Regions from separate parts of the Mesorhizobium marinum genome, predicted to be linked through region 1. Evidence: predicted binding sites of a transcription regulator. Region 1 holds the regulator's gene; the other holds the start of a gene.

Region 1 (4,920 bases):
AACGCGTCCGACATCGCGACTCCCATGCGCGCCAGCAGGTCGACAGTGTCGTCGAGCGAAAGATCGGCCTGCTCCGCGACCTGCAGCGCGATCGATATCCAGTGGCCCGGCGGGGTCATCGACAGCATCGGGTCGTCCGACCAGAAGCGGGCAATGGCGATCTGTTCAGGCGTGGCGCTCTTTGCGGTCTCGTAGACCTCGATCGCCTCCTGGTAGAACTGCGATCCGGGCTCGGTGCTGTAGGGCGGATTGCCCGGCGTGCCGCAGGTCGAGCCCGAGGGCGTCGCGAAGGTGCGGTTGTTGCCCCAGCCCGGCAACAGCGGCAGTTGCTGCTGGCGGATCGCGCTCGTCGGCACCCACTTGTCCTCGCCGGCAGGCAGGTCAAGCTGTTCAGGAAAACCCATGTTGGTGACGGTCGCGCCACCGTCATCCATCGACCATTCATGGATGCTGGCGGCCACCGCCTTGCCGAAGGTTTCGCTGCGCGCCACGACATCCTCGGGCACGCCGTCGATGACCATCGACCGCCATTTCTTCTGCGCGGCCCTGATCGCGCGCTGGCCGGTAGGACCGGTATTGCCGAAATAATAGACGATCGCGTCCGACATGGCCGCGCTGGTAACGACCGCCTCGTCATAGATCGCTCCCGGTTCGCGCTGAGGCACCGACGTGTGCCCCTGCAACTGGCCGACAAGCGACACCAGGCTGTCCGACCCGCCAACGGCGGCCTCGAAGGCGGTGACGCCGAGATAGCCGAACGAACGGCTCGCCACGGGCGGCGAATAGGTCGCGGTATGCCGGACCAACTCGTTCATCAGATAGTACCAGTCGCGCAGCATCTCCTGCGACGTCGGGCGCGCCGCCGCCTGGGCAGGCAGCACCGCGCACCAGGCCAGCATAGCCACGGCAAGCGCCGCAAGCATGCGGGCGAATGAACGCATGGACTCCTCCCTCAAGCGCCGCCTGCTATTTTTTTCGGCGCTCGGAATAATATGCACCGGACATGCTGGCGCGGCAAGGGCGCTGCGCTGCAGACCGTCGCGGGAGGAGCGGATCAGTCGTCGCGGATGGCGTAGCCGGCGCCGCGGATGGTGCGGATCACGTCCGGCATCCGGCCGTTGTTCACCGCCTTGCGCAGCCGGCCGACATGAACGTCGACGGTGCGTTCGTCGATGTAGATGGTCTCGCCCCAGACGTTGTCGAGAAGCTGGCTGCGCGAGAAGACGCGGCCCGGATGGCGCATCATGAATTCAAGCAGCCGGAATTCGGTCGGGCCGAGCTTGATCTCGTTCTTCTTGCGGTAGACCCTGTGCGCCTCGCGGTCGAGCATGATGTCGCCGACCTTGAGCACGGAGGACAGCACCTCCGGCTTCGCGCGACGCAGCAGCGCCCGAACCCGGGCCATGAACTCCGGCGTCGAGAACGGCTTGACCAGATAGTCGTCGGCGCCCGTCGAGAGGCCGCGCACCCGGTCGGATTCCTCGCCACGCGCCGTCAGCATGATGATCGGCAGGCGCTGCGTCTCCGGGCGCATCCTGAGGCGGCGGCAAAGCTCGATGCCGGAAATGCCGGGGATCATCCAGTCGAGAACCAGCAGGTCGGGCGCGTGCTCCTGCAGCCGGATCTCCGCCTCGTCGCCGCGCGTCACGATCTCGACCTGATAGCCTTCGGCCTCGAGATTGTAGCGAAGCAGAACGCCGAGTGGCTCTTCGTCCTCGACCACCATGACTTTCGGAGCGATCACCTTGGGATGCCTCCTGTCGTCGCGCTATTCGGCCAGCACCGAGAGCTGGGTCTCGTCCAGCTTCGGGCGGCTCACCGGCAACTGCTCGCCGGTCACCACATAGTAGGCGTTCTCGGCGATGTTCGTCACATGGTCGCCGATGCGCTCCAGATTCTTGGCGCAGAACAGGAGATGCGTGCAGGCCGTGATGTTGCGCGGGTCTTCCATCATGTAGGTCAGGAGTTCGCGGAACACCGCCGTGTAGCGGGCGTCGATCTTCTCGTCGTCCGTGCGCAGCGTCCTCAGCCCGTCGGCGTCGCGAGCCACATAGAGCTCGATGACGCTCTGGACCTGGCGCAGCACCAGGTCTGCCATGCCTTCGATGCCATGCGAAAGATTGCGCGGTGTGACGCCGTGGCCGACGGCGCTGACCCGCTTGGCGATGTTCTTGGCAAGATCGCCGATGCGTTCGAGGTCGCCCGCCATGCGGATGGCGCCGACGACGGCGCGCAGGTCCTGCGCCATCGGCTGGCGCTTGGCGATCAGCGCGATCGAACGATCGTCGAGTTCGCGCTGGCGTGCGTCCATAATGGCGTCATCGGAGACGACCCGCTGCGCAAGCGCATTGTCCGAGGTCACGAGCGCGCGGATCGCCGCGCCGACCATCGAGCCCGCCAGTTCGCTCATGTCGCGAATGAGCTGCTGGATGTGGTTCAGGTCGTCGTCGAAGGAAGTGACGGTATGTTCGCCCATCGTTGAGAGCCTTTCGGTTACCTGGTCAGGCGGCTCAGCCGAAGCGGCCGGTGATGTAGTCCTGCGTTCGCTTGTCGTGCGGGCTCGTGAAGATCGTGTCCGTCGGTCCTTCCTCGACCAGCACGCCGAGATGGAAGAAGGCGGTCCGCTGCGAGACGCGCGCGGCCTGCTGCATCGAATGGGTGACGATGACGATCGTGTAGTTCTGCTTCAGCTCGTCCATCAACTCCTCGACCTTGGCGGTCGCGATCGGATCGAGCGCCGAGCAGGGCTCGTCCATGAGGATGACCTCCGGCGACACCGCGATCGTGCGGGCGATGCACAGGCGCTGCTGCTGGCCGCCCGACAGCCCGGTGCCGGATTCGTGGAGCCGGTCCTTGACCTCGTTCCACAGCGCCGCCTTCTTCAGGCTTTCCTCGACGATGCCGTCGAGTTCGGTCTTGTTGCGCGTCAGTCCGTGGATGCGCGGGCCATAGGCGACGTTCTCGTAGATGGACTTCGGAAACGGATTCGGCTTCTGGAACACCATGCCGACGCGGGCGCGCAACTCGACCACATCGATCGCCTTGTCGTAGATGTCCTGCCCGTCGAGCGTGATCTTGCCGCCGATCCTGGCGACGTCGATCGTGTCGTTCATGCGGTTCAGGCAGCGCAGGAAGGTCGACTTGCCGCAGCCGGACGGACCGATCAGGGCCGTGACCTGGTTCTCGGGGATGTCGAGGCTGATGCCGAACAGCGCCTGCTTCTCGCCGTAGTGGACCGTGACGTCCCTGCCCTGCATCTTCACAGCGCGTTCGTTCGACATCGGCGACAGCCTGTTCTCGATCGCTGCTTCGGTCAGCATGTTCATATCCCTCTACTCCATTACCACCGGCGTTCAAAACGCCGGCGCAGGACGATCGCCCCGATATTCATGACTGCCAGGAACGCCAGCAGGATGATGATCGCGCCCGAGGTGCGTTCGACGAATGCACGCTCGGCCTCGTTGGCCCACATGTAGATCTGCACCGGCAGCGCGGTTGCCGGGTCGAGCGGCGTGGTCGGATAGTCGGCGACGAAGGCGACCATGCCGATCAGCAGCAGCGGCGCGGTTTCGCCGAGCGCCTGCGCCAGCCCGATGATGGTGCCGGTAAGGATGCCCGGCGCCGCCAGAGGCAGGACGTGGTGGAACACCATCTGCATCTTCGAGGCGCCGAGGCCGAGCGCCGCCGAGCGGATCGACGGCGGCACCGCGCGCAGCGATGCGCGGGTCGCGATGATGATGGTCGGAAGCGTCATCAGCGTCAGCACGAGACCGCCGACGATCGAGGCCGACCGCGGAAAGTCGAGGAAGTTGATGAACACCGCCAGGCCGAGCAGGCCGAACACGATGGAGGGCACGGCCGCGAGGTTGTTGATATTCACCTCGACCAGGTCGGTGAAGCGATTCTTCGGCGCGAATTCCTCGAGGTAGATCGAGGCGGCGACGCCGATCGGCAACGCCAGGACAAGCACGATCACCATCATGTAGATGGAGCCGATGATGGCGACGCCCATGCCCGCCGTCTCGGGCCGGCTCGACGCGCCGAACAGGAACAGGCCGGAATTCCAGCGCTGGGCGATCGTGCCCTCGCCGGCAAGCTTGTTCATCCATTCGACCTGCTGGTCCGAAACCTTGCGGCGGGCCTCGTCGACGCTGAGGTCGACCTGTCCCTTGAACGCCGAATCCACGTCCGCGGTGGCCAGCACCCAGACGTTGCGCGTTGTCCCGATGATCGACGGATCCGCCACCACCATGTCGCGCAGTTGAGTGCGCGAGCCGGCCGATATCATCCCGCCCGCCTGCTTCACCAGCGCGCGGTTTCCGGGATCGATGCCGAGCTTCGCGACCAGCGCGTTCTGGGCGAGACGGGGATAGTTGGCCGTCAGCAGGACGTTGGGGTCGCTGGCCCGCTCGTTGTCGGGGTCGATGACGGCGGCGTCGAACGTGATCGGCAGATCGATCGACGTCTGCCAGAACGCCGTGTAGCCCTTGGTGAATACCGACACCATCAGCGCAAGCAGGAAGAAAATGCCGATGCCGATCGCGATGATCCCGTAGAGACGGAAGCGCTGCTCGGCGGCATAGCGCCGCTTGATGCCGATGTCGCGCCGGGCTTTCGCGGGCGCGGCCCCGGTGAAGATCGCGGCGTCGCTCATTCGTACTGCTCCCTGTACTTGCGCACGATGTAGAGGGCAAAGACGTTCATCCCGAGCGTCAGCACGAACAGCGTCATGCCGAGCGCGAAGGCGACGAGCGTCTGCGGCGACGTGAATTCGAGATCGCCGGTAAGCTGGTTGACGATCTTGACCGTGATCGTCGTCATCGCATCGAACGGATTGATCGTCAGCTTCGCCGCAACGCCGGCGGCCAGCACGACGATCATGGTCTCGCCGATGGCGCGCGAGGCCGTCAGCAGCAGCGC
Region 2 (4,920 bases), 490 kb from region 1:
TGGCCGTCCTGGCCAGGCGAGAGAGGATCTCGCCATGTGATTCCCGGCCGCGGCCGGCGAGCCGTGCCGCGAGGATTTCGGGATCGGCGGTGACCTCGACCACGGCGACGTTGGCGTAGCGACGGCGCAGCGCCGGCAGCGCGCCGCGCGAGACGTTGGCAACCGCCACCTGGCCGTTGTCGATCGCCCGATCGACGCTCGCCGGCAGTCCGTAGCGCAGTCCGTGCGCCTCCCAGGCAAGCGCGAACGCGCCTTTCGCCTGCGCCGCGACGAAGGCGTCGTCGGCCAGCGTATCGTGTACTTCGGTCTGGCCGTCGCATGGCCGCGTGATGACGCGGCGCACGAACTCCACCTGGGGTTCGTCCGCAAGCGCGGAGCGTGCATGCGCGATCAGCGTGTCTTTGCCGGCGCCGGACGGGCCGACGATGGCGACGAAGGCGCCGTTGCGGATCGGCTGCGACCCGTCCGCTTCGCGCTCGAGGAAGGCGGACGCCATCATGCGACGCGGCGTCCCTCGCGCCAGACGGTGCGCACGACGGGCACGTGGTCATCGACACGGACGCGCACCAGATCGGCGCGCCGGCCAGGCTCGATGACGCCCCGGTCGGTCAGGCCAACCGCCTCGGCCGGGTTCTTCGACACCATGGCGACGGCCGCAGGAAGCGAGATGCTGTCGACGGCTTCGCCGATGAAGAAGGCCGACTGGATGAGGCTGAAGGGAATGTAGTCGGACGACAGGATGTCGAGCAGCCCCTCGGAGGCCAGTTGCCTGGCCGAGACGTTGCCCGAATGGGAGCCGCCGCGCATGACGTTGGGGGCGCCCATCAGGACGCCGAGCCCGGCATTCTTCGACGCAGCGGCGGCTTCCTGCGTGGTCGGGAACTCGGCGACGCGAATGCCCTGCTCGATGGCTTCCGAGACATGCTCGACGGTGGCGTCGTCATGGCTGGCAAGAACGATGCCGCGCTCGCGGCAGGCCTGCGAGATGGCGATCCGGTTCGGCGCGGAGTTCTCTTGCGACTGTGCGATGCGCTTGTCGCAATAGGCACGGAACGCCTCCTCCGACATCTTGAGCTTGCCCATGTAGTACATCGCATAGGCGTCGAGGCTGGCGAACTGGCGCTGTCCCGGCGCGTGGTCCATCAGCGACGCCATCTTCACGCGGTCGTCGCCGTCGAACAGCGCGAAGGCCTCGAGGCAGTCCGGGGCGGAGACCTCACAGCGCAGGTGGACGAAGTGGTCGGCGCGCACGCGGTTTTCGCGAACGCTGTCCTCGATGGCGTCGGCGAGCCGGCGCATGTCTTCCATCGTCAGGTCGGCCTCGAAGTCCATTCCGACGCGCAGGGCGTCGAACACGGTCGTGATGCCGGCGGTCGCCACCTGGGCGTCATGCGCCAGCACGGAGGCGATGGGGTTCCAGCGCACCTTCGGGCGCGGCGCATAGTGGCCCTCGAGATGGTCGGTATGCAGCTCGACCAGGCCCGGAATGACGAAATCGCCCTCCATGTCCTCGCCGGCGCGGGTCACGCCTCCGGCAATGTCGGCGATCTTGCCGTCGCGGATGACAAGCGTGCCCGGCACGACCTCATCGACGAGCACGATCCTTGCGTTGGTGAGTATGGTTTCGGTCATTGTCATGGCTCGTCAGGCGGTCTTGCGTGCGGTGTGCTGGCCAAGCCCGTACCAGGACTTCACCTCGAATGGCGCGCCGGGTTCCGGCTCGACGAACAGCGCCAGCCCGTCGATCCTGGCCGGCTCTTCGAGAGCAGCCGCGAAGACCTCGTCGATGGCGGCGCGCACGCGCGGCAGGTCGGCGTCCGGAACGCGACCGGTCAGCGTCATGTGGAAGCGGAAGCTCTCGAACACGTAGGGGTAGCCCCACCGCATCAGGTTGCGGAACTCCTCGGGGCTCAGCGCGTCCGGGTTGCGCCGCTTGATCTCCGCTTCGCTCAATGGCGCGCGGAACCGGTCAAACGTGGTCACCACGTCGCCCGCAAAGGCATCGAGATCGGGGGCGGGGCTGCCCGGCACCAGGGCCAGGAAGCCGTCGATGCGTGCCGGCACCAGCTTCGAAAGCAGGATCGGCTCGGCGCTGGCGGCATAGGAGGCAATCGCCTGGTCGAGCTCGGCCTCGGTCGCATTCTCGGCAAGGCGGAACGGGGCCTTGAGCGTCGCATGGAAGCCGTAGCGGCGGGCGCTCGCCGTGTGATAGGCGATCTCGGCCGGCGACAGGCCGGTCACTGCCGGCGCGCCGGGCTGGCCCCCGCTGAACGGGTCGCGGCCGAGCCAGCTCGCGGCGATCCGCGTCAGCGGGTCGTTGCGGCCCGGGGTGAAATAGATGGCATAGCGCATCGAAAAGTCCTCGTCGGCCACGTCCCATAGGCGATTTGCATGACGGATTGACGAAGCCGGCTGAAGAAAGTGCAGATAGCAGAGGCGTCCGGCGAAGTCATCGGCCAGAAACGCCGATGCGGTGGCTCATGCCTTCATGAGCCACTCGTGTTCCGGCGCGTTGTGGAACTTCCAGGTGCGCCTGGGGCCAGCCATCACGTTCAGGTAGTAGAGGTCGTAGCCGTGGCAGGCGGCGCAGGGGTGGTAGCCCCTGGGCACCAGCACGACGTCGCCGTCCTCGATCGCCATCGCCTCGTCCAACTCGCGCTTTCCCTCGGCGTCGGCATCGGTGTAGACGCGCTGGAAGGCGAAGCCCTGCGGCGGGTTGAGACGGTGGTAGTAGGTCTCCTCAAGATAGGATTCCCGGGGCAGGTCGTCGCGGTCGTGCTTGTGCGGCGGATAGCTGGACGAGTGGCCGGCCGGGGTGATGACCTCGACAACGAGCAGCGAATCCGCCGGCTCTCCCTCGGGCAGGATATTGGTGACATAGCGCGTGTTGGCGCCCTTGCCGCGCACTTCCTGGCTGAGGCCATCAGGTGCGATCAGACGCGCCTTGAGGCCGCCGCCGAGGCCGGGAGCCGAGCAGACGGCAAGCTCGGCATCCGTGTCGGCGGTGACGGACCAGTCGGAATCCTGGGGTACGTAGACCGACCACGGCTTGCCCTCGAATGGGCTCATGCGCTCGCCGATCAGGCCGAAATCCTCGCCACCGGCGGAAACCGTCGCCTTGCCGGTGACCAGCACCAGGCAGACCTCGCGGCCGCCGGACCGCTCCGACACGGTGTCGCCCGGCTTCATCCGGTGAAGATCGAAGCCGACATAGGTCCAGCCGGCGCTCCCGGGCGTGACGTGAGCCACCCGCCCCGATCCGGGCGTCTTCTTCACCAGCAGCTTCGACACCGGTTACTCCTTCGCGCCGGATTGGCCGGACTGGTCATCGGCCGATCCCGCCGGCTCCGGCTCCTTGTAGAGGAAGAAGAACTGCCAGACCGCATAGGCGGTGAAGGCGAGCGCGATGGTGCCCCACATCGACGCCCCCGTGGCGAATTCAAAAATGGACCACGCGGCACAGACCGCGACGACGGCCACGCGCCGCCAGAGAGGTCGGAAAAACGGATGTTCGTGGTCCTTCAAGACGGCTCGCCCTCGATCATGATTTCGGAAAACCCTGCGTCTCGACACTATAGCCCGCCGCAGTGAGGACGCGCATCAATTCCTTGTAGCCGATCTGCGCCATTTTCAGCGGCGGGCTCTGCCTCGGATCCTGCTCGGCCTCGACGACGAACCAGCCTTCGTAGCCGTGGTCGGCCAGCTTGCGCACGATGGCGCCGAAATCCAGCGAGCCGTCGCCCGGTACGGTGAAGGCGCCGAGCGCCACGGCGTCGAGGAAGGAATGCCGGTTCCAGTCCAGGCTTTCCAGGACCGCCATGCGCACGTCCTTGGTGTGGACGTGGCTGATGCGGGCATGGTGCTTGTCGATCACGCGCAGCACGTCGCCGCCGGCAAAAGCCATGTGCCCGGCGTCGAACAGGAGCGGAATGCCCTCGCCGGAATGGTTCATGAAGGCGTCGAGTTCGTGCTCGAACTGGACGACCGCGGCCATGTGGTGGTGATAGGAGAGCGGCATGCCCTGTTCGGCGCACCATTCGCCGAATTCGGTGAGCTTTCGCGCGTAGGCCTTCATCTCGTCGCCGGACAACACCGCCTTGGTCGCCAGCGGAATCGAGCGGTCGCCCTGGATGGAACGGCCGACCTCGCCATAGACGATGCAGGGGGCGTCGACCGCCTTGAACAGCTCGATCATCGGCCGGATGCGGTCCTTGTTGGCAGCGAGATCGCCGTCCGCGGCGAGCGTTCCGGAGAACCATCCGCCGCAGAGCGTCACATCGGCCGCCTTGAGGATCGGCAGCATGACATCGGGGTCGTTCGGGAATCGGCGACCCATCTCCATGCCCGTGAACCCGGCCGATCGCGACTGGCGCAGGCACTCCTCGAGAGACACGTCTTCGCTGAGTTCCAGCAGGTCGTCGTTCCACCATGCGATGGGGGACATGCCCAGTTTGGCTTTCAAGGTGTTGCTCCGATTTTTCCTGCGAGCGTTGCGTGAAGCCCCTCACCTGCATGCCGGCGAGGGCAGACTTCTAGTTCACAAGATGCTGCATCTTGCGCTTCTTCTCGTAGTCCTTGCGGGCCTTCCTGACGCTCGGGCGCACCGAAACCTCGGGCACCGCGACATCCCACCAGTGGCCGCCGGCGTCGGTGGAGACAAGCGGATCGGTGTCGATGACGATGACGCTGGTGCGCTCGTCCTTCCGGGCCTCTTTGAGCGCACGTTCCAGTTCGGCGATCGAGGCGGCTTTGCGGGCGACCGCGCCCATCGAGGCGGCGTGCGCGACGAAGTCGATCTCCGGCATGACCTCACGCAAAGCGTCTCGGAACAGGTTGTTGAAGTTGGCGCCGCCGGTCGCCATCTGCAGCCGGTTGATGCAGCCGAAACCGCGGTTGTCGAGCACGACGATAGTCAGCTTC

What was found. Region 1 encodes PhoB, which activates phosphate uptake and scavenging genes when phosphate is short. Its sites were predicted from a motif close to TGTCATNNANCTGTCAT; they were not measured.
Region 2: ABUE31_RS09720 (DUF1045 domain-containing protein) is a predicted target of PhoB. The motif match lies at 2,392-2,408, and genes of this name have one in related genera.

The regions. Positions count from the first base shown of each region.
Region 1 is NZ_JBFOCI010000002.1:359,517-364,436, forward strand. Features, by position in the region: gene ABUE31_RS07260 (vanadium-dependent haloperoxidase) at 1-941, opposite strand, end outside; gene phoB (phosphate regulon transcriptional regulator PhoB) at 1,055-1,741, opposite strand; gene phoU (phosphate signaling complex protein PhoU) at 1,769-2,476, opposite strand; gene pstB (phosphate ABC transporter ATP-binding protein PstB) at 2,511-3,326, opposite strand; gene pstA (phosphate ABC transporter permease PstA) at 3,341-4,654, opposite strand; gene pstC (phosphate ABC transporter permease subunit PstC) at 4,651-4,920, opposite strand, start outside.
Region 2 is NZ_JBFOCI010000002.1:850,996-855,915, forward strand. Features, by position in the region: gene phnN (phosphonate metabolism protein/1,5-bisphosphokinase (PRPP-forming) PhnN) at 1-499, opposite strand, end outside; gene ABUE31_RS09715 (alpha-D-ribose 1-methylphosphonate 5-triphosphate diphosphatase) at 496-1,632, opposite strand; gene ABUE31_RS09720 (DUF1045 domain-containing protein) at 1,645-2,352, opposite strand; gene iolB (5-deoxy-glucuronate isomerase) at 2,479-3,291, opposite strand; gene ABUE31_RS09730 (DUF3329 domain-containing protein) at 3,295-3,525, opposite strand; gene iolE (myo-inosose-2 dehydratase) at 3,542-4,462, opposite strand; gene iolD (3D-(3,5/4)-trihydroxycyclohexane-1,2-dione acylhydrolase (decyclizing)) at 4,533-4,920, opposite strand, start outside.